4 regions of the Planococcus sp. SE5232 genome follow, and region 4 is predicted to be linked to each of the others. Evidence: riboswitches for the same ligand, from Rfam matches in the RefSeq annotation. Region 4 holds a riboswitch; each other region holds the start of a gene.
The links. A riboswitch is a leader RNA that binds a small molecule or an ion and turns the genes downstream of it on or off. The one in region 4 is predicted to bind cobalamin.

Region 1 (4,192 bases), on a different contig from region 4:
AAGCTCGGTTACACTCATTTTCCGTTTGGCCAGCATCACGTCAATATTGATTATAATTGCCATATTATTCACCTCAGACCGTCAGATCATTTTCTGATTTTATTTCAATTGCATTTTCCAGGAGTTTTTGAAGAACTGCTGCAAAGACAGCTATTACAATGGAACCGAATGTAATGACCATACCGAGACCACCAAGTCCCGGTGCATCATCGACCTGCGCCACGTACAGGATGATCGGCAAGCACAATAGATACAGAATGGTGATGGTGAAGGCACAGTATTTGATGTTCTTCAGTGCCTTAACGGATCTTTCAGAGAAAGCGATGTTCCGGTCAATATAACCCAACAGTTTCATCGCTTGATACAAGGCCACAAAATACGCAATGGCGGTACCGTACAGGGCAATCAGGAAGAAGTATTGCAAAAATGGCCATTCCGGTATGAGTTCCCCGACAAAACTTGAAAGTGGAGGTACGACAAAGATGCACACGGCCACGACCGGCAGGGCCATCAGGAAAAGAACGATTTTCAGGAACAGTGTTTCCCGTTTCATATTAAAGCACCTCGTTTGGTTAAGATTAAGTTTAGTATAAATTATTATTTATCGAATTACAATATATAAATATTGATTTACGAATTAAATTTTATTTTTAATTACTGTAAAAGGCGCAAGAAAGCATTATAATCGATGAACCAACCATGCAGACGATGAAGGCCAGATGGTAGAAGTTGTAGCTGAAGAATTCTTACAACAGGCTGGATTGATCGAGTGACCGATAAAATCGAAGAAAGGGAGAGAGGAGGCTGTTTACAGCATATCTTCTCTCTTTTTTTCTATAAAAATGTACTGTTATGAAGGAGATTAAAGTGCTTATTGATTTTCCGAAAAACATTTTCAAGTTTTCTAATTATTGGTAATATGATAGCATACATAAAATTAATGTAGGTTACATTTACAGAAACGGAGGTAGCGTTTTGTTGATGCTCTTTGAAGTGCTTACAGTTTTACTTATGATCACAACGGCTCTTTTCATACATGAAATGGGCCATGCAATTGCAACAATTGCACAGAACAAAAAAGCCAAGGCAGAGATTTTTTTGGGTTCATCAAGTAAAGAGAAAAAACTGAAGTTGAATCTTGGCAGAATTACCTGCTATCTCACCATAGCGCTTTCAGGCTTCTGCCAGCCTTCGAACCGGGAAGAATTGCCGCCACCTACATTTAAACAAAGACTGGTTTTCCTTGTGGGCGGACCGATTGCTTCATTGTTTGGGTTTGCGGCACTATACTTTGCTTCGCATTTCTTTTCCGGAGTAACAGGCACTATCTTGATCAATCTGGCAGGCGCAAACTTTTTTATATGTGCAACGTCATTGATTCCCTTCACCTATCCACCATTTTTAGGCGGTGGTCCAAGTGATGGATTACAGGTTTTAAACCTGATAAAAGAAAATAGAAAACAAAGTAAAGCCGTTTCATAAGAATAGATATCATTAGTTTATCGATAGCTGATCTAAAGAAAACGACCAGAATACGAAACCCTGCAAGCTTTTCATACAACCGGCTAGGGCATACTTTAAATCCTACAAAAATGTTGTAAGTTATTACTTGAAGTGAGAGTCAGCGAGAATAATTGCCACTGCCGGAAGACTAAAATACGTATTCTCCTCAAATGAATTTTAGCATCAGCGATTTTAGTGGGAATGCAAACTCCGTATTTTTAAATAACTGAATAATCAATCTTTTTATTTTAAATTTTTGATGAAGCGGAGTATGATAAGGGTAAAAGGAGGAGGAGTTTAAATGGAACCTACTTTTGGTCTTGTGCCCATGCTCATCCTTTCGGTCATTGTCATCGTGCTCATCGCGTTCTATTTCTTCTTCCATCACTGGGCAAAATGAGCGCACCACAGGAAGCCGCATACTGATATGCGGCTTCCTGTGTAATTGTCTTTGGTTATTGCTTTTGTGAAGTCTCTTGAAAACCAAACCAATCTCTTTTATCGGAAAACTCTATATTTTCTGTGGTTGATATGCTATAGTTGTCAGAATTACATAACGTGTAAGAGTTGGTGCCAAGCTGCGGCTTGGCTTAAAAGGGAAGAACGGTGAAAATCCGTCGCTGTCCCGCAACTGTAAATCGGAGCGATTCACAAAAACCACTGTCTCAGACGGGAAGGTGTGATGAGCGTTGAAGATGAGCCAGGAGACCTGCCAATTTCTAGTGCGCGCCAAATACCTACGTGGAAATAGGTGGTGACATTCATTTTGCGACAACAAGTTTTTGCATGCTTTTTAAGCGTCTATTGAACTTGAATGTTAAGCCATTTCCCATAAGCGGAGATGGCTTTTTTGTATTTGGCATCTTGTAAATCCTAAAGGAGGAATAGCGGATGAAAACAGTGAGTACAGTCGTAGGCTACCCGTATATCGGAGAAAATCGGGAATGGAAGCGCAGTTTGGAATCGTTTTGGAAAGGTGGATTATCACAGGAGCAGTTCCTCGCAGAAATGAAAGAGATTCGCCTGAACAATCTGAAACGGCAGCAATCGCTTGGATTAGAGTTGTTGACTGTCGGGGATTTCACTCTTTATGACCGTATGCTTGATCACGCGGTCATGTTCGGCTTAGTGCCGGCCCGCTACAAATGGTCAGAGGACAAGGTCGATCTGGGCACTTATTTTGCGATGGCCCGTGGAGCGGATGAAGTAGTGGCTTGTGAAATGACTAAATGGTTCAATACAAATTACCATTACATTGTTCCTGAATACGAAGGACAGCTTTTGCAGTTGACGCATAATCATCTGGTTTCCTATTTCAATGAGGCGAAAGAAGAGTTAGGAATCATAACAAAACCTACACTGATTGGACCGTTCACATTTCTGCAGCTCGCGAAAGGATATGATGCCAAGTCGAAGGCACTGTTCCTGTTGCAGCTTTTGCCGCTTTATGCGAAAGTCCTTCAGCAACTCGTCGATGCGGGAGCGGAATGGATTCAAGTGGAAGAGCCTGCATTAACGTTGTCATTGAACGAAGAAGACGTCAAACTGGTCAAGGAAATCTACACACAACTAGCGGATGAAGTCCCGGCTGCAAAAATTATGCTGCAAACCTATTTTGAAGCCCTTTCGGCATATGAAGAACTGTCGCAATTGCCTGTTGCAGGTATCGGCCTTGATTTTGTTAAGGGGGCAGAAGAAAATATGGCTGCAATCCGCAAATACGGTTTTCCAAAAGACCGGGTATTGGGAATCGGGACTGTGAACGGACGGGATATTTGGCGTGCTAACCTAGCGGAAAAAGCAGTGAATCTTCAAGCCGTCTTAGCCGTATGTGATGTGGCAGAAGCATGGATTCAATCTTCCTGCAGCCTGCAGCATGTGCCGGTGACCACAAAAAAAGAGAAAGCCCTGCCGCATGTCCTGTTGGATGTCCTATCGTTTGCGGATGAAAAAATTGGAGAACTGACACAGCTGACTGCCTATGTACGGGAAGGGTCATGGTCCGGCAATCGAAACGTATCCGAAAGCATACGCGCGATTGAAGCGTTGACACAGCATGAAGTTAGAGAAAACATTCAGGTGAAAGAGCTTGTCTCGCAAGTGAAGCCGGAACATTTTACGCGTCCGCTGGTTTTCAAAGAACGCCAGAAACAGCAGCAGCAAGCTCTCAGGCTGCCGATTTTTCCGACTACGACCATTGGCAGTTTTCCACAATCCGGTGAAGTAAAGCGTACACGGAGTGCTTGGCGCAAAAAGGAGATCACGGATTCGGCGTATGCGGAATTTGTGAAGAATGAAACCGCACGCTGGATTGAGCTTCAAGATGAAATTGGATTGGATGTGTTGGTCCATGGGGAATTTGAGCGGACAGACATGGTGGAGTATTTCGGCGAGAAATTGACGGGCTTTGCCTTTACCCAAAAAGCTTGGGTGGTATCTTACGGTTCCCGCTGTGTGAAACCGCCGATCATTTATGGGGACGTTGAATGGACTGCACCGATGACAGTCAAGGAAGTCGTGGAGGCGCAGCAATTGACTTCGAACTACGTGAAAGGAATGCTGACAGGGCCGGTGACGATCTTGAACTGGTCATTTGTCCGGGACGACATTTCGCATGAACAAACAGCCAACCAGCTTGCACTGGCATTGAGGAAAGAGATAGACGCCCTTGAAAAAGCCGGCATCCAAA
Region 2 (4,192 bases), 520 kb from region 4:
CGCTTTGGGCATGTCTCCCGCAAGAAGCCAGGCAAAGGGCGCCTGTCTTCTTGCTTCGCCTAGCCCCTGAACGCGCCGGCGCTAAGAGGTTAGAATTCGAAGCGACTCTGTATTTTCCCTTATATATAAGAGATATGGAGCAAATCAGTGGAGACTCCCGCGGGAGCAGTGCAACGACATACAAGAAATCCACTCGGGCGTTTAGCCCGAGTTAGTTCGGCGCAAGCCCGTAGGAAAGATACGGCCGAAGGGAGTTCGGTCCGTATCTTTGCGACGAAGCTAGCGAAGCGATGCAGGAGCACTGGGTTTTCAGGAACTGATTTGCGGAATATCAGCAGGTGAAGATCACTAGTTCAATTTATATAATATTAAAGAAAAAGGAGATTGATTATTTTATGTTCAAATTACAATGGAAACATTTAGGGCTTATGTTCGTACTTATGCTGACACTGGTTGTAGCAGCGTGCGGAAATGACGAAGAGGCTTCAGACACAGGAACTGCTGAAGGTTCCGGTTCTGAAGACGTGAACTACGGTGAAGAGTTAGGTTACAAAATTACAGGCATTGAAGCAGGCGCAGGCGTAGTTGCTGCATCTGAAGCAGCAACAGAAGAGTACGAAAGTCTTGAAGGCTGGGAAGTGGTCACTTCTTCAAGCGGCGCGATGGCTGCAGCTTTAGGCGAAGCGATCGATAACGAAGAACCGATCATCGTCACTGGCTGGAGCCCGCACTGGAAGTTCCAGAAGTATGATTTGAAATACCTTGAAGATCCTAATGGCTTATTCGGCGATGCTGAAACGATCAACACAATGGTACGTGAAGGTTTAGAAGAAGAGAAACCTGAAGCCTACACAATTCTTGATCAATTCCAATGGGAGTCTGCTGATATCGAAAGCATCATGCTGGAAGTTTCAAATGGCGCAGATGTTAAAGAAGTTACAACTGAATGGGTAGAAGAAAACAGTGATAAAGTTGCTGAATGGACAGCCGGTACAGAAGCAGTAGACGGCACAGAAATTGAGTTGGCTTACGTGGAATGGGATACGGAAGTCGTTTCAACGAATGTTGTCGGAAAAGTCTTGGAAGACCAAGGCTTTGAAGTAACATTGACGCCGCTTGACAATGCAGTGATGTGGCAGGCTGTTTCTGAAGGACAAGCAGACGGAATGGTAGCGGCATGGTTGCCGGGAACCCACGCCACTCAGCTTGAAACTTATGGCGACAGTGTAGTCGATCTTGGAGTTAACCTCGAAGGCGCTAAAATCGGATTTGTCGTTCCCGCTTATATGGACATCGATTCAATCGAAGATTTAACACCTGCTGAATAAATAATTCTTTTATATAGAAGGAACTGAACCCTGAATGGCAGACATTTTAAACGATGTCCCCATTTGGGGTTTTTGGTTGGTTGGATTTCACTACTTCGCTTGCCCGCGGAGTCGCTGCTGAGATTCCTTTTTGGAGCTTGACTGGCCAAGATTATCCAGTGTAAGCTTGATGAAACATAAATAGAATATCAGTAAGAGGTGCCCTTCGGGGAGAATAGGGAATGAAGTGAAAATCTTCAGCGGTCCCGCCACTGTAACGGGGAGTTTTATGGAAATAGCCACTGGACTTTTGTCTGGGAAGGCCTGTGAAATGATGATCCAGAGCCAGGAGACCTGCCTGCTTACTTTCTGCTTATAGATCATGGAAAAGTCTTTCGTTTATTTGTTCGCGCAAATAAACTGAAGGCTTTTTCTTTTTAACATAGAAGGGGGAAGAAAAAGATGGATTTATTGCAGCAAACGATTGGACGGTTTGAGGGCTTGGATCTGGAAGTGATGGATATGGCACGGGGGCGGGTGGACAGTCTCATCAAGCCGCCGCATAGTCTGGGTAGGCTGGAAGACCTGGCTGTACAACTGGCGGGAATATATGGAGAACTGTATCCTGTGGTGGATCAAAAGGCGATTGTGGTGATGGCTGCCGATCATGGCGTGTACGAGGAAGGGGTTTCTTCCAACCCACAAGAGGTGACGTTTGCACAGACGATGTTCATCGCAAAAGGCATAACCGGAGTCGGTGTATTAGCGAAGCCGACCGGTGCGAAAATCGTCACCGTGGATATCGGGGTAAAAGGGGACTTTCCAAGTGATGCCGGAGTGATCGACCGGAAGATTAAGCAAGGAGCAGGCAATATCGCGACAGGACCTGCGATGACCACAGAAGAAGCTATCCAGTCGCTCGAAGTGGGAATAGAAATTGCGGAAGCCGAAATCAGAAACGGCGCCCGCATCCTGGGAACCGGCGAAATGGGCATCGGCAATACGACGCCGAGCACGGCGATTCTGTCTGTTCTGGGGGACATTCCACCTGAGGAGATTACCGGCAACGGAGCAGGGGTCGGCAATGGCGGAATCTCACATAAAGTGAAGGTCATCAAGACGGCGATTGAGGTCAACAATCCAGATAAGCGGGATGCGATCGATGTCCTTGCCAAAGTGGGCGGCCTGGAAATCGGCGGCATGGCGGGTATCATGATCGGAGCGGCAGCCAACCGTGTGCCGGTTGTGTTGGACGGCTATATTTCTACAGTTGCGGCGCTGCTCGCTGTTGCGATTGAACCGAAAGTGAAAGCTTACTTGATCCCTTCACATGCAAGTGCGGAACCGGGCGGCAAAAGAGCCAGTGAACTGCTGGGCATCAGACCGCTGCTGCATATGGATATGTGTTTGGGTGAAGGATCGGGCGTCGCTTTAGCGTTCCCGCTTGTGGAAGCGGCGTGTAACATGATGAGAGAGATGGCCACCTTTTCTGAAGTGGGCCTTGAAATTTGAGGTAACGGAACCATAGGATATTCATTCCAGTGACAACAAGTGAAGACGAGATGCTGAAAGGATGAAAAGATGTTTACGAGAGAAGAAAAAGAAGGCGTATATAAAGCAATTTATAATAGAAGAGATATTCGAAGCTTTTTGCCGACAGCGATTCCGGAGGAGCTGGTCACCAATATTCTGGATGCGGCTCATCATGCGCCGTCCGTAGGGTTTATGCAGCCGTGGAACTTCATTTTAGTGTCTTCACCTGAAACAAAAGAAAAACTGGCTTGGGCCGCAGACAAGGAGCGGCGGGCACTGGCCATCCATTATGAAGGGGAAAAAGAAAACAAATTCCTTGGCTTGAAAGTGGAAGGGTTGAAACAAGCGCCAGTGACGATTTGTGTGACCTGTGATCCTACACGCGGCGGCTCACATGTCCTGGGGCGCAATTCCATTCCCGAAACCGATGCCTTATCAACTGCCTGCGCCATTCAAAACATGTGGTTGGCCGCCTGTGCAGAAGGATTGGCGATGGGATGGGTAAGTTTTTACAAGAAAAACGATGTCCGGGACATTTTGGACATCCCGCCGCATATCGACCCGATCGCTTTACTTTCGCTTGGCTACACCGAAGATTATCCCGACAAGCCGATTCTGGAAACAGCGGGATGGGAAAAAAGGCGTTCGTTGGAAAACCAGGTTTTTGAAGATAAATGGAATGGGAAATTAGGATTCTAAATGAAAAGGACAAGAGGCGTGATTGGATCAATCAGCGTCTCCTGCCCTGTTTAATTTGATGTGATTCTTTTACTGCTTAACCGGGCCTTTATTAATTTCCGTCAATGCAGAATTGACCTCGAAAATCTTGGCGTGTACCGGTGTTATGCCAAAGCCAGCCAATCGGTCAGTGTGCATTTCCACGTATTTTTCCGCCGCGTCTTTTGTCTCGAAAAGGTAAATTCCGCCGGCTTCTTTGGTTTCCGGGCTTTCGGTCCAGATTTTCCAGATAAAGCCCTCTTCATTGTTGATGCTTGTTGCCAGTTCTGAGAATGCCTCAGCCATCTCGTCTCCGAAAGGGCCATTCATCTCGAAATCCACTTGCAGGATATATGCCATCTTGTTTCCTCCTCAATTTTTAATCAGTGAGAAATAGGCTTCGCCTAAAATTTCATTTGTTTGATAATACCCTGGCGAAAGTTCTTTTTCAATAAACGAGTTTACCTCTGTCGACTCCACATCGTACATGACTTCGATTTCCTTGGAAAAGAGCAATTGTTCTCTTTCCAACAACTGCGAAAGCGCGGGTTGCGGCTTTGCTTGCAGTTCGTCCTGATTCAGCACTTGCTTCAAGCCATCCACATAGGATTCGAATGGGCGGCCGCCGACAAGTT
Region 3 (4,192 bases), 630 kb from region 4:
GTTGTGGTCCAAGTCAGGCGCTGTCACCTTGAACTTGAAATTCTTTTTCTCTTCCGCGTATTCAACGGCATACAGGGGATCGATGCCATCTGTCGAACCGCCGATTTTCGCAGTCGACGAGTTCGGTGCAACGGCCATCATCCAGCCGTTGCGGACACCGTTTGCGGCGACTTCCTGCTGCAGTTGCTCCCAGCGCTCTCCGCGGTAGCTGCGGCGCTCAAAATACTCGCCCGTGTGCCATTCAGAATCTGCAAACTTGCTGAAAGCCCCTTTTTCTTGGGCCAGCTGCATCGAAGCGCGGATCGTCTCATAAGCAATTTTTTCGTATAACGAGTCTGCAAACTCCACTGCCTTTTCGCTTTCCCAATGGATGCCGTCAAGCGCCAAAAGGTGGTGCCAACCGAATGTCCCTAATCCAATGGCGCGGTATTTTTTATTTGTGGCTTCGGCCTGCCCGACAGAAATTGTGTTCAAATCAATGACATTATCGAGCATGCGCACTTGGATTGGAATTACCCGTTCCAACACGTCCGCTTTGACCGCTCTCGGCAAGTTGATGGATGACAAATTGCAAACGACAAAATCCCCCGGCTTGCGGACCATCACAAGGTTGCCGTCTTCATCGGTGTATTCTTTCATGATGGTTGTTGCAGACATATTTTGTGTTATTTCTGTACACAAATTACTGCAGTAAATCGATGTCAGCCCTCTGCCTCTTGTGTGCTTGTTCGGGTTTTGACGATTCACTTCATCCCGGTAGAACATATAAGGCGTGCCGGTTTCCAGCTGCGATACCATGATGCGCGCCATAATCTCCATCGCCCGGTAAGTTTTGCGCGGCAATAGCGGATGGTCCACAGCTTCCTGGTATTTCACGCTGAAGTATTTTTCATCGGTTTCATCGTAAAAGTCTTCGAGACCCAACGCGTTGCCGTTTTCGTCTTTCCAGCCCATCACCTGCTTGATCTGGTGCGGACAGAAGGTATGCCATTCACCGTTGCTGCGGCCGTTTTCGTCTTTTTCCTGAAGCCGCTTCATAAACAGATCCGGAATCGACACGCCCGTGAAAATATCGTGCGCTTTGCGGCGCTCGTCGCCGTTATTGGTCTTCAGATCCAAAAATCCGTTCATGATGTCTTTATGGAAAACATCCAGGTAAATCGCCACTGCGCCCTGGCGCTGGCCCAGTTGATCGACACTGACCGCCGTATCATTGACCAGACGGATCCACGGCACAACGCCTGACGAATTGCCTTTGAACTTTTTGATGTCTGAGCCCAAAGCCCGCACTTTTCCATAATAGATGCCAATGCCGCCGCCATCTTTGCTGAGGCGGGCGATGTCCCAGTTGTTCAAATAGATGCCATCCAATGAATCGTCAACGGTATCGATAAAGCACGAAGACAATTGGCCGAAGCTCTTCCCGGCATTCGATAAAGTCGGTGTCGCCACTGTCATATACAGATGGCTCATTGCCCAGTAGGCTTCTTTGACCAGTTCCAGCCGTTGGTCTTTCGATTCGTTTTGCATCAAGGTCATCGCGATGACGAGAAAACGTTCCTGCGGAAGTTCGAACAAGCGCCCTTCATAGTCTTTCGCCAAATAGCGGTCAGCCAGCAGGAACAGGCCGATGTAATTGAACAGCAAATCCCGCTCCGGTGCAATTCCCTGTCCCAATTCGCTGATTTCTTCTTTCGAATATGCCGCAAGGAGCTCTTCGGAATAAATGCCGATCTGTGTAAGCTCTTCAATAAGTCCATAGAAGTCGCCGTATTTCTCTGAAGCGGAAAATTTGCGGCTATCTGCAGCTTTTCCGTACAAGTCGCCTGCATACAATTCGGCCGCCACGTATGTCCAATCCGGCTCATCCATGGTGATGCGGTTCAAAGCATAGAGCAATGACTGTTCTCCTTTTGCCTGTCCAGCCAACTTTGCTGCCCGTTCCAGCAGTTCACGCGTATCCAGTCCATATACATCCGTTGCCCGTTGAAGGGCTCTTTCCACTGCATTCATTTCTGTTGCTTCGATTTTCGTATTCATATCAGCACAACTCCTTTGCGTATTCGTTTACTTTCATGCGCCGCTGCTTGCGTTCCTGGGCGCTTTTGAATAGTTTTTCTTCGGCAGCCGTTTCGGGAATCACGCCAGTCACAGGTGTCGGTTTGCCTTCGCTGTCGACAGCCACCATCGTCAGGATGGCCGTAGTCGTTAAACTTTTATCACCGGTTTCAATATGCTGGCATTCGGCTTTGACGTACACTTCCATCGATGTTCTGCCCGTTGAAATGACGACGCCCTCTAAAATGAGGATATCCCCCACTTTCGCAGAAGACAGGAAATTCACGGTGTCGATCGATGCTGTCACAACTGCTTTGCCACTGTGCCTCATCGCTGTGATGGCGGCAATCTCATCAATATAAGCCAATACCGTGCCACCGAAAATGGTGCCCATGTGGTTGGTGTCCGGCGGCAGCACCAGCCTTGTTTGAATGGTTCTTGCTACGCCTGCTGCTAATGGTTCCGTCATCTGTATTCAATCCTCCATCTCTGAGTAAAAAGAAAAAACCCCATCCTCTCAGGGAGGATGGGGTTGAAAACGCAGAATATCAGATGAAAACAGCAGAAAAAGGGCTGTCCCACACATAAATACCTTTGTTATCCCTCTCAGCTCCCGGAGAAGATCATAAACGATAACGAAGGCAGGTCTCCTGGCTTGTGCGTCATCCTCTGCTATCTCCTTCCCGTCCATTGGACAGTGGATTGTGATAGCTCGTCAGCACTTACAGTTGCGGGAACAGCTCCGGAATTTCACCGGCTTCCCTATTAAGCCTTTTCAGGCACCTTCGTTATTGGTTCTACTATATATAGTTTTTATTTTCATCAAATCACTAAATATTGTATTTCTAAACTATAAATCACTTTCAATGCTTTGACAAGAATTTTTTCAACCTTCTGGTTAGGTGGAGGTTTTAGTTAATCGTCAAATGCCGCTTCAACGCTTGTTTAACTGTACCCATGGTCGTCAATTGGCTGAAATTGACACGTGCTTCAATCGCTTTTAAAGCCAATTCAGGACGAATGCCGGTAAAAATCAGTTGAATGCCGAGCAAGCGCATGATGTGATCGATCTTGTAGAGAAATTCCGCTACGACCTTATCGATATTGTAGATGCCGGATACATCGATGATGAGGCATTGCAGGTTCTCCCCCTGAACTTTTTGGGGGATGATGTCGAGCAGCCGATTGCTTCGGTCACCATCGACAGAACCTACAAGCGGCAACACGGCCAAGCCATCAATAATCGGAACGATGGGGGTTGATATTTCGTTTTTCAATTGCAATAAGTCCCGTTCTGTTTGTTTTTGCGCGCTGATGTCATGGATGATCGATTGAATGGCAACCGTTTCTCCATACTGAACAGGATAACAATACAACTCTACATCTGCTAGGGTCCCATCAAAACGTCTAACAGTGGTCTCCATCAATCCTCCGATCGCGCGGTCTTCCATGCCCGTGCGGATGCGTTCAGTGATGAACTCTTTATAGTCCTCAGTAAAAACATCCACCACATTCGCCCCGATGAGCGTCTCTTTGCTGGCTTTGAAAAAATCCGATCCTGGCTGATTTATATATAGGACTTTCTGATTTGAATGGATGATGGTCGTTTCGTTCGAATACTCCGCTATTTGCTGATAGATTTCTTCTTTTTCTGTAATGCTCAGTTGTGGTACTGGTGATAAACTTGGCATTTTTTCTCACTCCTTCTGGCTAAGAAACTGCCTTATCCTCTATTTTACACTTTTTCAGAAAAACTTTCAGTGTCTGTCGATGTTTCAAATATCTGAATCATTCTTTTATTTACAGTTCTATTTCAAAACTTGTAAAACAGAAGTATTATGCTATGATAAGAAATTGTGATTTCGGAACATCTTTTTGACACTGCTTTTGGAAATACAGTAACGTGAAGTTATGGCAAATGGAGATACATGATGAAACAATTAACAGGAAATGCTTTTCACTACGGCTGGGTCATTATCGCGATTGCAGCCTTGTCCCAATTTTTCTCTGGCCCCGGACAAACTTATTCCAACTCGATTTTCATCGATTATTATATAGAAGACTTCGGCTGGAGCCGCTCGACGGTTTCCGGCATCTACTCAGCTGCCACCTTAACCGCAGGCTTCCTGCTGTT
Region 4 (4,192 bases):
CAAGTCTTTTTCGATGGCCTGCTTTTTAATGGTGTCGAGTAATTCCTTCTGATGGTTGATGTCCAGATGGTTGGTCGGCTCATCCAGCAACAGAATCCCTGCATCCTGCGCCAGTGCCTGAGCCACAAAGACGCGCTGTTGTTCGCCGCCCGACATCCGGTCGATCTGAGTTTTTTCGTAATGGCTGATGTCCATCAGGCGCATCGCCTCCAGTACGGCCTGCTCATCTTCTTCCGACCAGGAAGAAAACCAGCCGCTTTGATATGGGTATCTGCCAAGTGAAATCGTTTCCCGGACGGTATGGGCAAAAGCGTGGGCATGCAATTGAGGCAAGACCGCCATTTTTCTGGCCAAATCCTTTGCCGGAAAATCAGCAACCGATACACCGTCTATCCGGACATCCCCTTTTGCTGCCGGCAGCACGCCGCTGATCAGTTTCATCAGGGTCGATTTGCCGCTCCCGTTTGGTCCTAAAATACCGAGAATTGAGCCTTTATCGACAGTAAACGATACGTCTTTGACGATATCCTGATCGCCGTAGCCGCCTGTCAGCCCTTTTATTTCAAGCATAGTTAAGCTCCTCCTTTGCGTTGTCGGAAAAAGATGAATGCAAATACCGGCGCTCCAATAAAGGCGGTAATGACACCGATCGGCAATTCCGTCGGTGAAATGATGGTTCGTGATACCAAATCACAGACAATCAAAAGAGCTGCTCCGTTGATGAACGATAAAGGCAAAACGTGCCGATGGTCCGCCCCCCATAGCAACCGGGTCATATGCGGAACGACCAAGCCGACAAAGCCGATGGTTCCTGAAACCGAAACAGCTGCTCCCGTCAGTACCGAACCACCGATTAAAATCGTCATTTTGCTCTTTTTGACATCCACACCCAAATGCTGCGCGCGCTCTTCCCCGAACAGCATGGCGTTCAACTCACGGCGCTTCAGCCATAAAACGAAAGAGCCGATCAAAACGAAGGGCAGCGCCATCCGCACGTATGGCCAGCCCCGCATCGACACACTGCCGAGCAGCCAGCCGATGATTTGGCGCAGTTCTTCCCCGGTCAACGCGATCATCAGGGAAATGATCGATCCGAGAAATGAACTGAAGATGATGCCTGTCAAAATGACCGTTTCCATTTTCATGGAGCGATCCACCAGCTTAGCGAAGCTCATGACGGCAAGCATCGTCAAAAGCGCACCGATCATGCTCATGACCGGTAAGGTGAATGGTCCCAGAAACGGAATCGAAATACCAAAAAAGAGCGTCATCACAGCGCCGACTGAGGCACCGGAAGACACTCCCAAGGTGTAAGGATCGGCCAGTGGATTCTTCAGAAGCCCCTGAAACGCTGCACCGGCAATCGCCAGCGCCGCACCGACAAGCCCTGCTAAAATGACACGGGGCATGCGGATGTTCCATAGTATATTGGCAGCTGCTTCATCCGCTGACGGATTCCACAGCACGACCGGTGAAATGGAGACCGTTCCGACCGTTACTCCCAGCAGTACGGCTCCTGCTAAAATCAGCAGCGAGACGCTGTATGCCAGTACATTCTTAGTCATTGAAAACTTCAGGGTAAACAGCTTGCGCCATTTCCATCAGCCCTTCTGATAAGCGTGGGCCTGAACGGGTGAGCATATCCGAATCCAGGTTATAGACAGCATCTTCTTTAACAGCAGTCACTTCTGCGAAGCCGCTGCGTGATTTGATCTGTTCGACAGCGTCTTCTACATAGGCACCCTCAGTTGTAATGATCACATCTGGATTAGCCGCAACGATGGCTTCCGGATCCATGCTTACCCAACCTTCCAAATCGCCGGCTACATTTTCAGCGTTGATGAGTGTCAGCATTTCGTCCATAAATGTCCCTTTACCGGTCGTATAGATGTCCGGCTGGCTGCCAACTTCCAAAAAGACTGTTTTCGGCTCTTCGATTGTACTTGCCAGTTCCTCGATTTCCGCCACTTGTACTTCCATTTCTGAAACAATGCTTTCCGCTGCTTCCATCGTACCGGTCGCTTGCGCGATAACCGTGATGGAATCATAGACTTCTTCAAAACTGATCGCATTATTGACGACGAATACATCAAGTCCCGCATCACGCAATTGCTGTAAGCCTGCGTCTCCGACACCCAGTCCGGATTCATGGGCCAGCACCAAGTCCGGCTGAAGGCTGATGATTTTCTCCACATTGAATTCCTGGCCGCCGATTTTCTCGACTTCTGTTGCCTCTTCCGGGTAATTGTCAAAATCCGAGACCCCGACCATTTTGTCGCCCGCCCCTAACTCATAGACGATTTCCGTATTCGACGGCACCATTGAGACAATAGCTTCCGGTTCTTCCTCAATGACCACTTCTTCCCCGACTGCATCCGTCATGGTCACTGGAAATTCAACATCCACCACTTCTGTCGGCGGTTCTGCCGGTGTTTCCACGTCTTCTTCTTCCACCGGTGTTGCCGTATCTCCGCACCCTGCCATTAAAACCGCGGCCAACCCTGCTGTTGCTCCAAATTTCCAAATCTTCTTCATGAATAAAACCCCCTTGTTGTTTGTAATGCTTTATCTATATAAATTGAACTAATAATTTGTAGTAGTAGATATTCCGTAAAACAGCTACGCTTTCCAGCGGGCTCGCGCCCAATCCTCCTCGTCCGCTGCGCTCCCTGCGGTGTATCGGTCGTCTCGCTAAGCCGCAGGAGTCTTCGCTGTTTTGCTCCATATCTTTAGAGTTTTCTCTGATAGTCGCAGCGATATATAAAATGCTATTTCTTTAGCTCAACTTATCTAGCCATTTTATTAAATGATAGAAATAACTCCTTAAACAATTCAGGTACAAAAGGTTGAAAAATTTTCTTGGGAACACAAAATCCCCCGCAGCAAACTGCGAGGGATGGAAAGGACGCCATAAAAAAGCATGCGCATCCAGCCTTTCCTCGCAGGCGTTTGGGTGTGTCGTCATAAAGGCAGGTCTCCTGGCTTGTGGTCGTCGGTTTCTGCACCTTCCCAAAGCATCGCTTCAGTGGCATCTAGCAGATTCCTCTCACATACAGTGGCGGGACCGCGCCGGAATTGAACCGGCTTCCCTTTTAACTCATGTTCTTAGACATAAGCACCTTTATGAATTGTTATCATATTCTGTTACTTCTCTATTATTATACACCTAAACGCGGGTGTGTTTCTTACATTTTTTCCGGAGCTGCAACGCCGACTGTTTTCAATGCATTGGCTAAAGTCGTTTTCACGGCTGTGATCAATGCGAGACGGGCGCCAGTCAATTCCGGATTCGACGCGTCCAATACTTTATTGGCATTGTAGAAGCTGTGGAAATTGGATGCCAATTCATGGATATAGGTCGTAACTCTATGAGGCGCGCGCTGCTTCGCTGCATCGGCGATCACTTGCGGGAAATCCCCAATTTTCTTCAGGACATCGATTTCTTTCTCAGAAGTCAATAAGTTCAACTGTCCTTCTGAAGCCAACAGACCTTGCTCCTCTGCCTGGCGCAGAATTGAAGAGATGCGGGCATGAGCATATTGCGAATAAAAGACCGGATTTTCATTGGACTGTGAAACGGCCAAATCCAAATCAAAGTCCATATGCGTATCGCCTGAACGCATCGCGAAGAAATAACGCACCGCATCCAAGCCGACGAGTTCAACCAGTTCGCGCATCGTCACCGCTTTACCGGTACGTTTGCTCATCTTCATCTTTTCGCCGTCTTTGTACAATTGCACCATCTGGATGATGCTGACTTCTAGCGTGTCGCGGTCATAACCAAGTGCCTGGATCGCCGCCTTCATGCGTGGGATATAGCCGTGGTGATCAGCTCCCCAGACATTGATGAGCTTGTCGAATCCGCGCTGCAATTTGTCTTCATGGTAAGCGACGTCGGGCATCAAATATGTGTACGTGCCGTCATTCTTGATCAACACGCGGTCCTTGTCATCTCCAAAGGTCGTTGAACGGAACCAAGTCGCCCCATCTTCTTCGTAGACATGCCCATTGGCACGGAGTTTAGCCAACGCATCATCAATTTTGCCATTTTTGTAAAGGGATGATTCAGGATACCAAACGTCGAATTCCACGCGGAAGTCCGCCAGATCCTGCTGCAATTTCGCCAATTCCACTTTCAATCCGTGCTGGCGGAATGCTTCAAAGCGCTCTTCGTGGGTCATGCTGACGAATT

Region 1: another riboswitch for cobalamin. It lies ahead of metE (5-methyltetrahydropteroyltriglutamate--homocysteine S-methyltransferase); the one in region 4 lies ahead of ACRC6Q_RS03905 (ABC transporter substrate-binding protein).
Region 2: another riboswitch for cobalamin. It lies ahead of cobT (nicotinate-nucleotide--dimethylbenzimidazole phosphoribosyltransferase); the one in region 4 lies ahead of ACRC6Q_RS03905 (ABC transporter substrate-binding protein).
Region 3: another riboswitch for cobalamin. It lies ahead of ACRC6Q_RS00830 (acyl-CoA thioesterase); the one in region 4 lies ahead of ACRC6Q_RS03905 (ABC transporter substrate-binding protein).

The regions. Positions count from the first base shown of each region.
Region 1 is NZ_JBOGCP010000003.1:178,085-182,276, reverse strand. It holds gene ACRC6Q_RS12115 (helix-turn-helix domain-containing protein) at 1-63, opposite strand, end outside; gene ACRC6Q_RS12110 (DUF2975 domain-containing protein) at 74-553, opposite strand; gene ACRC6Q_RS12105 (site-2 protease family protein) at 982-1,482, shown strand; cobalamin riboswitch at 2,055-2,234, shown strand; gene metE (5-methyltetrahydropteroyltriglutamate--homocysteine S-methyltransferase) at 2,395-4,192, shown strand, end outside.
Region 2 is NZ_JBOGCP010000001.1:287,488-291,679, forward strand. It holds gene ACRC6Q_RS01335 (glycine betaine ABC transporter substrate-binding protein) at 396-1,328, shown strand; cobalamin riboswitch at 1,509-1,683, shown strand; gene cobT (nicotinate-nucleotide--dimethylbenzimidazole phosphoribosyltransferase) at 1,770-2,819, shown strand; gene bluB (5,6-dimethylbenzimidazole synthase) at 2,889-3,539, shown strand; gene ACRC6Q_RS01350 (monooxygenase) at 3,609-3,917, opposite strand; gene ACRC6Q_RS01355 (DsbA family protein) at 3,930-4,192, opposite strand, start outside.
Region 3 is NZ_JBOGCP010000001.1:179,328-183,519, reverse strand. It holds gene ACRC6Q_RS00835 (ribonucleoside-diphosphate reductase subunit alpha) at 1-2,040, opposite strand, end outside; gene ACRC6Q_RS00830 (acyl-CoA thioesterase) at 2,042-2,527, opposite strand; cobalamin riboswitch at 2,682-2,860, opposite strand; gene ACRC6Q_RS00825 (PAS domain S-box protein) at 2,970-3,749, opposite strand; gene ACRC6Q_RS00820 (MFS transporter) at 3,990-4,192, shown strand, end outside.
Region 4 is NZ_JBOGCP010000001.1:811,512-815,703, reverse strand. It holds gene ACRC6Q_RS03915 (adenosylcobinamide amidohydrolase) at 1-570, opposite strand, end outside; gene ACRC6Q_RS03910 (FecCD family ABC transporter permease) at 573-1,565, opposite strand; gene ACRC6Q_RS03905 (ABC transporter substrate-binding protein) at 1,558-2,535, opposite strand; cobalamin riboswitch at 2,952-3,138, opposite strand; gene argS (arginine--tRNA ligase) at 3,186-4,192, opposite strand, start outside.